DNA from 3 places in the Halomonas sp. ABH4_019 genome. Region 2 is predicted to be linked to each of the others. Evidence: predicted binding sites of a transcription regulator. Region 2 holds the regulator's gene; each other region holds the start of a gene.

Region 1 (2,260 bases), on a different contig from region 2:
TGACCCGCGGGTCGATCACCACCACTCGCATCAGCGGGTTGCGGCTCTTGGCGGTGCGCAGCCGCTGGTAGAGCACCGGATGGTTCCAGGCCAGGTTGGAGCCCACCAGTACCACCAGCTCGGCCTCCTCCAGGTCCTCGTAGCTGCAGGGCACGGCATCGGCGCCCAGCGAACGCTTGTAGGCGGCCACCGCCGAGGCCATGCACAGCCGCGAGTTGGTATCCAGGTGCGGCGTGCCGAGGAAGCCCTTGAACAGCTTGTTGGCGACGTAATAGTCCTCGGTGAGCAGCTGGCCCGAGAGGTAGGCCGCCACGGCATGGTCGCCGGCGCGCTCGCGGGTGGCCCGGAGACGGTCGGCCACCGCATCGAGCGCGGTGTCCCAGTCGACCTCGACGCCGTCGACCCGAGGCTGGGTCAGGCGGCCGCGGTGGCCAAGGGTCTCGGCCAGCGCCGAGCCCTTGACGCACAGCCGCCCGTAGTTGGCCGGATGGTCGCCGTCGCCTTCAACGCCCGTGAGGCGCCCATCCTCGATGTCGACCTTCACGCCGCAGCCGACGCCGCAGTAGGGGCAAGTGGTTCGAGCTTGATGCATAAGTGCGCTCCTCGATCGCGGGTCCCGGAACGACGACGCCCACCGCTGCGCCGGGTAAGCGCAAGGGTGGGCGTCGTTGCCATGGACCACCGACGCGGCGGCCCGGGATGATATACCTGGTCTGGCTAGACTCAAGCAAAGGGCGTGCCATCTCCGGCAAGCCCCGCCCTGGCGGGGCTGATCCGATCCCTGGCGAGGCATCTTGCACCAGCCGGCGGCGCCGAACGCCCGCCTCGCACCCCGACGGTGCAAACCGGGGATGGTGGACCGCCGACACCGGCGCACGCACCGTCTGGAATGAAAGTTGCATATCCTTGGTAAATCTCCGCCATCACGAGCCAGACCCCATGCCCCAGCCACTGCGAATCCTGCTGGTCGACGATGAGAGCGTACGCGCCGCCATGGTCGAGGAGGCCCTCGGCCAGGAAGGACACGAGGTCATCTGCCACCTCTCGAGCCCGGCCAGCCTCAATGAGATGGTTGCCCGCCATGCCCCCGACGTGGTGATCATCGACATGGAATCCCCCGACCGCGACACCCTCGACAGCATGTCGCTGCTCAACCGCGAGAATCCGCGCCCGGTGGTGTTCTTCGCCGACCAGCACGATCCCGACTCCATGCAGGCCGCGCTGGCCTCCGGCGTCAGCGCCTACGTGGTGGACGGCCTGGTACCGAGCCGGGTCAAGGCGATCCTCGAGGTCGCCGTGGCGCGCTTCGATGCCTTCCAGTCGATGCGCACCGAGCTCGACCGTGCGCGCAACCAGCTCGCCGACCGCAAGCGCATCGAACGCGCCAAGGGCCTGCTGATGAAGCACCAGAACTGCGACGAGCCGCAGGCCTACCAGATGCTGCGCAAGCTGGCCATGGATCGCGGTCAGCGTATCGGCGAGGTGGCCAACAGCGTGATCGATATCCTCGAAGGACTGGAGAAAGGCCAATGAGCATGTCCCGCGCCCCCGAGCGCCCCCGCCTGACCCTGGGCTTCGTCCCGCTGCTGGACGCCGTCCTGCCGATCGTCGCCCGGGAAGGCGGCTTCTTCGCCGCCGAGGGACTCGATGTCACCCTGTCCCGGGAAAGCGCCTGGTCGACCCTGCGCGACAAGCTCGCCGCGGGGCTGCTCGACGGCGCCCAGCTGCTGGCCCCCCTGCCGCTGGCCATGAGCCTGGGCGCCTCGGGCCCGCCCTGCGAGGTCTTGGCGCCGCTGGTGCTCGGCCGCAACGGTAACACCCTGGTGCTGTCGCACCGCTGGGCCGAGGGCATGGCCACCCCCTTCGACGCCACCCCCGGGGGCCGCGATCCCGCCGTCAACGCCCGAGACTTCGCCGACCGGTTGCGCCACCGCGGCGCGCCGCGACCCCGCCTGGCCATGGTGCATCCCTTCTCCGGCCACCATTACCAGCTGCGCGACTGGCTGGCCCTCGGCGGCATCGACCCGAACCGTGACGCCGAACTGGTGGCCCTGCCACCGTCGCGCATGGTCGAGGCGCTGGAACAGGGGCGCATCGACGGCTTCTGCGTCGGCGAGCCCTGGGGCAGCCAGGCCGCGCACCGCGGCGGCGGCCACGTCGTGGCCACCGGCGCCCAGCTGTGGCCCGACCATCCCGAGAAGGTGCTCGGCGTGACCCGCGGCTGGGCCGAGCGCCACCCGGCCACCCTGGCGGCGATGAT
Region 2 (2,260 bases):
TGCCGGTGCTGCCCAGGCGCTCACGCCCGATCAGCCGGCTGAAGACCTCCTGGCTGTCGAGGCTCGGGGTGTTCTGGGCAATGAAGGTGCTGAAGAATTCCAGCACCCGCTTCTTGCTCCCCCCGGGCACGCCGAACAGGGCGCGCTCGGGGGGCAGGATGGCTTCGAGTGACATTGGCGGCTCAGCGGACGCTTGCGGCGCCCTGGGCGCGGGCCTGGGTCTTTTCCTTGTGCTTGACCAGCTGGCGGTCCAGCTTGTCGGCAAGGGCGTCGATGGCGGCGTACATGTCGCCGTCCATCGCCTCGGCGTGTAGATCGGCACCGGCGGCATGCAGGGTGCAGGCGGCCTGCTGGCGTTCCTTCTCCACGGAGAGCGTGACCTGCACGGTGGTGATGTTGTCGTAGTGGCGCTCGAGTCGCGTGAGCTTCTCCTGCACGTAGTCACGCAGGGGATCGGTCAATTCCACGTGGTGGCCGGTGAGGTTGACTTGCATGACACGCTCCTTGCTCCTTGGGTGGTGATCCGATTGTAACCCTTTTTGGTGCCTTGCAAACCCCCCGCGCCAGGCGGTTTTCCACGCCATGCGGCGCGGCTGGCGACGGCCCTAACCGAGACGCTTGCGGCGGCTGGAGGAGGGGATCTGCATCGCCTCGCGGTACTTGGCCACGGTGCGCCGGGCCACCTCGATGCCTTCCTCGCCGAGCAGCTCCACCAGCTTGCTGTCGGAGAGCGGCTTGCGCGGGGGCTCGCCCTCGATCAGCTTGCGGATGCGGGCGCGGATCGCGGTGCTCGAGTGGGCGTCCTCGCCGCCCCCGACCTGGCTCGAGAAGAAGTACTTGAGCTCGAAGACGCCGCGCGGGGTGTGGATGAACTTCTGGGTGGTGACCCGCGAGATGGTCGATTCGTGCATCTCCACCGCCTGGGCGATGTCGGCCAGGATCAGCGGCTTCATGGCTTCCTCGCCCTGCTCGAGGAAGTCGATCTGGCGGGTCATCACCTCGCGGCCGACCCGCAGCAGGGTGTCGTTGCGGCTGGTCAGGCTCTTGATCAGCCAGCGGGCCTCCTGGAGGTGGTCCTTGAGGAACTGGTTGTCGTCGCTCTTGTCGGCGCGGCGGATCAGCGCCGCGTAGTCGGGCTGGATGCGCAGCCGCGGCATGGCCTCGGGATTGAGCTCGATCCGCCAGCCCTGGGGGGTGTGGCGGGCGATCAGGTCGGGGATCACGTAGTCGTTGTCGTCGCCGGCGTAGGTGCTGCCGGGGCGCGGGTCGAGGCCGCGGATCAGGGCGATGACCCGCTCGAGGGCTTCGTCGTCCAGCCCCAGGCGACGCTTCAGCAGGCGGCGGTCGCTGGCGGCCAGCGCCTCCAGGAACTGGCGCACCAAGCGCCTGGCCTGGGGCAGCAGCGGGGTGTCGTCGGGCAGGGTGGCCAGCTGCAGCAGCAGGCATTCGCGCAGGTCGCGGGCGAAGACGCCGGTGGGCTCGAACTGTTGCAGGCGCAGCAGGACGGCCTCGATCTCCCGGGTGGTCAGGCCCTCAAGGCCCTGGGCGCGCAGGCCGTCGCGTAGCTCGTCCAGCGGTTGGTCCAGGTAGCCGTCCGGCGTCACGGCATCGACCAGGCTCTCGGCGATGCGCGTTTCGCGCTCCTCGAGGCCGCTCATGGCCAGCTGCCAGCCGAGGTGGCCTTGCAGGCTCTGGCCGGCGGCCTGGCGCTCGAAGTCGGGGGCCTCGCCGCTGCCGCCGGCGTCCTGGAAGGTGTCCGACCAGTCGCTGTCCACGGAGAGTTCCGCGGGAATCTCGTCGGACCAGTCGTCTTCCGGGGTCTCGCCGACCGCCTGCTCGCCGAAATCGTCCTCGAGTTCCAGCATGGGGTTGGCTTCCAGCGCCTGCTGGATTTCCTGGCGGAGGTCGAGGGTCGAGAGCTGCAGCAGGCCGATCGCCTGCTGCAGCTGGGGCGTCATGGTCAGCTGGGTGCCGACGCGCAGTTGCAGGGATGCCTTCATGGCCATGGATGGTTCCGCTCCTCCGGCGAAGAGGCTCCTACCCTAGTGGCCCGGATGGCGCCATGCAAGTGCTGATTAAGCAATTAGCGTGCCAATGGCAATCGGCGTGCCCGTCGTCGGTTGGCGACGCTATATCAGTGACTTGCGAAGCCGCAGCCCTTAGAGGCGGAAGTCCTGGCCCAGGTAGACGTCGCGCACGCGCTGGTTGGCCAGGATCTGCTCGGCGTCGCCCTCGGCGATGATCTGGCCGTCGCCGACGA
Region 3 (2,260 bases), on a different contig from region 2:
GGTACACCCGCTTCAGGGACGCGGAGATGTCGCGCATCACCTGCTGGAAGCTCTTCGACATGTGGTTGAGGGAGCGGTCCGTGTAGACCACCGAGTACTCGAGCAGTCCATCGGGGTCGACATCGGGAAGTAAACCGGCCATTGCAGTCTCCATGTTGCGGTGCGGGCCTAGGCTTTGTCTGAAAGCCGGCGAGCGAAGGCTAGACAAGGCAAAAATCAGCGAGAAGCCGGAGTTCACGGGGTGTAAACGAGGACTTTGACCGGGCTCGCGCACGAGCTGATTTTTAACGCGGTATAGCCGAGCGCAGACAGTTTTCAGGCATTGCCTAGTGCGTGCTCAAGAGGATATGCCCTATCGCTGTTTCAGGCCAGAGGCGGGATGGCCGGGCCCCGTGGCCGGCGCGCCGGAGGGCGAGGGCGGGGCGGTGCCGTGGCTCGCCGATGCCACCGACGTTCGTGGCGAAGGGGCGCGCTTTGTACCAGACTAGGCGTTGCGCAGGGAAACATTGTTTCCCAACTGGAGGACCACCATGAAGACCTTCCTGATTCCCGTCGCCGCGGCCAGCCTGATGGCGGCCACCGCCGCCCAGGCCCAGAGCCCCATGAGCTATCAGCCGAGCTTCTACCTTGGCGGAGATGCGCTGTTCTGGGAGCTGGACCCGGATGGCGGCGGCAACTTCGACAGCACCGGCCTGCGGCTGCGGGCCGGCGTGTCCTTCAACGACTACCTGGCCCTGGAAGGGCACCTGGGTACCGGTGGCTCCGACGGCCCGGTGAAGCTGGACTACCTGGCCGGCGGCTACGCCAAGGGCATGCTGCCGCTCTCCCCGGACTTCACGCTGTACGGCCTGCTCGGGGCGACCGAGGTCGAGTTCGACAGCGAGAACACCGAGAGCGACGTCTCCTACGGCGGGGGCGCCAGCTATGCGCTGATGCCGAACCTCTCGGTGGACGCCGACTACATGCGCTATCTCGACGAATCGAACTACGACTTCAATGCCGTCAGCCTGGGCGCCACCTATCACTTCTGAGCCCGCTCCGGCAGCACCTCCCTCGACGCCCTCGCCCTCCGGCGGGGGCGTCGCGCGTTGGGGCGTTGGGCCGCACCTCGGTAATGCGCTTGCCCCGTCGTGGTGCGGGCCGCCCGTCGCGGGGGCGACGTCGTCGTCACCCGGCGGCCTGACGGCGCCACTCGGGGGGAAATTGGCATGCTATCTGCAATGTGCCTCGTGACCACGCGAAACACGAGGTGTCGCCATGTCCCGCTCTTCGCCCCACGCCGAGACTGCCGGTCCTCGGCTGCTGTTCACCGACCTGGATGGCTCGCTGCTCGATCATCGCAGCTATGACTGGGCGCCGGCCGCCGAGTCGCTCTTCAGGTTGCGCCGGGAGGGCGTCCCGGTGATTCCGGTGACCAGCAAGACTCGCAGCGAGCTGCTGGCCCTTCGCCAGGCCCTGGGGCTCACGGAGAGCCCCTTCGTGGCCGAGAACGGCGCGGTGGTGGGCCTGCCCGCCGCCTGGTGCCATGCCCGGCTGGAACGTACCCCTGGCCCCGACGGCCTGGTGATCAAGACGCTGGGCGTCGACATCGGCTTGATTCGCCAGCGACTCGCGGTGTGGCGTGCACGACTGGGCGTGCATTTCACGGCGATGGGCGAGATGACCCTCGACGACCTGGTCGCCTTCACCGGCCTGTCCGAGGGCCAGGCGCGCCTGGCGCGCATGCGAGAGGGCAGCGAGCCGCTGATCTGGGAAGACAGCGAGGCGCTATTGGACCGCTTTCGCCAGGGGCTCGCCGGGGATGGCCTGCACCTGTTGCGCGGCGGGCGTTTCTGGCACGTCACCGGCGCGTCGGACAAGGGCCGGGCGGTGACCTGGCTGACCGAGCGCTATACCGCGTTGCGCGGGGTGCAGCCGCAGACGCTGGCGCTGGGTGACGGGCCCAACGACATCGCCATGCTCGAGGCGGTGGACCAGGCGGTGGTGATCCGCGGCTGCCATGGCCTGGAGGTGTCGCCCCGTCAGCCGAGGCTCTACCGTAGCCGCGCCAGCGGGCCCGCGGGCTGGGCCGAGGGAGTCGATCACTGGTGGGGGCGAGGCGAGCGCCGGCCGCGGCCGGCGCTGAGCGTGGCCGAGGCGGGGAGGGCCACGGCATGAGCGATTTCCATCAGAACGGCATCATCACCGACTTCCACAACCTCACTCGCCGGCCCCTCGAAGCGCTCGAGGCCGACCTGGTCGGATTCTCGAAGCAGCGCCC

Evidence for each region. Region 2 encodes sigma-54, which starts transcription at its own class of promoters, with help from an activator protein. Its sites were predicted from a motif close to TGGCACNNNNNTTGCTNT; they were not measured.
Region 1: ACXAFN_RS01880 (ANTAR domain-containing response regulator) is a predicted target of sigma-54. The motif match lies at 886-903, and genes of this name have one in related genera.
Region 3: ACXAFN_RS01380 (HAD-IIB family hydrolase) is a predicted target of sigma-54. The motif match lies at 1,205-1,222, and genes of this name have one in related genera.

What each region holds. Positions count from the first base shown of each region.
Region 1 covers NZ_JBSWWC010000001.1:411,878-414,137, forward strand. Annotated here, with positions in the region: gene ACXAFN_RS01875 (nitrate reductase) at 1-592, opposite strand, end outside; gene ACXAFN_RS01880 (ANTAR domain-containing response regulator) at 940-1,533, shown strand; gene ACXAFN_RS01885 (CmpA/NrtA family ABC transporter substrate-binding protein) at 1,530-2,260, shown strand, end outside.
Region 2 covers NZ_JBSWWC010000003.1:322,475-324,734, forward strand. Annotated here, with positions in the region: gene ACXAFN_RS13805 (PTS sugar transporter subunit IIA) at 1-175, opposite strand, end outside; gene hpf (ribosome hibernation-promoting factor, HPF/YfiA family) at 183-494, opposite strand; gene ACXAFN_RS13815 (RNA polymerase factor sigma-54) at 606-2,006, opposite strand; gene lptB (LPS export ABC transporter ATP-binding protein) at 2,160-2,260, opposite strand, start outside.
Region 3 covers NZ_JBSWWC010000001.1:304,395-306,654, reverse strand. Annotated here, with positions in the region: gene ACXAFN_RS01390 (aminotransferase class V-fold PLP-dependent enzyme) at 1-142, opposite strand, end outside; gene ACXAFN_RS01385 (porin family protein) at 531-1,031, shown strand; gene ACXAFN_RS01380 (HAD-IIB family hydrolase) at 1,258-2,157, shown strand; gene ACXAFN_RS01375 (glycosyltransferase family protein) at 2,154-2,260, shown strand, end outside.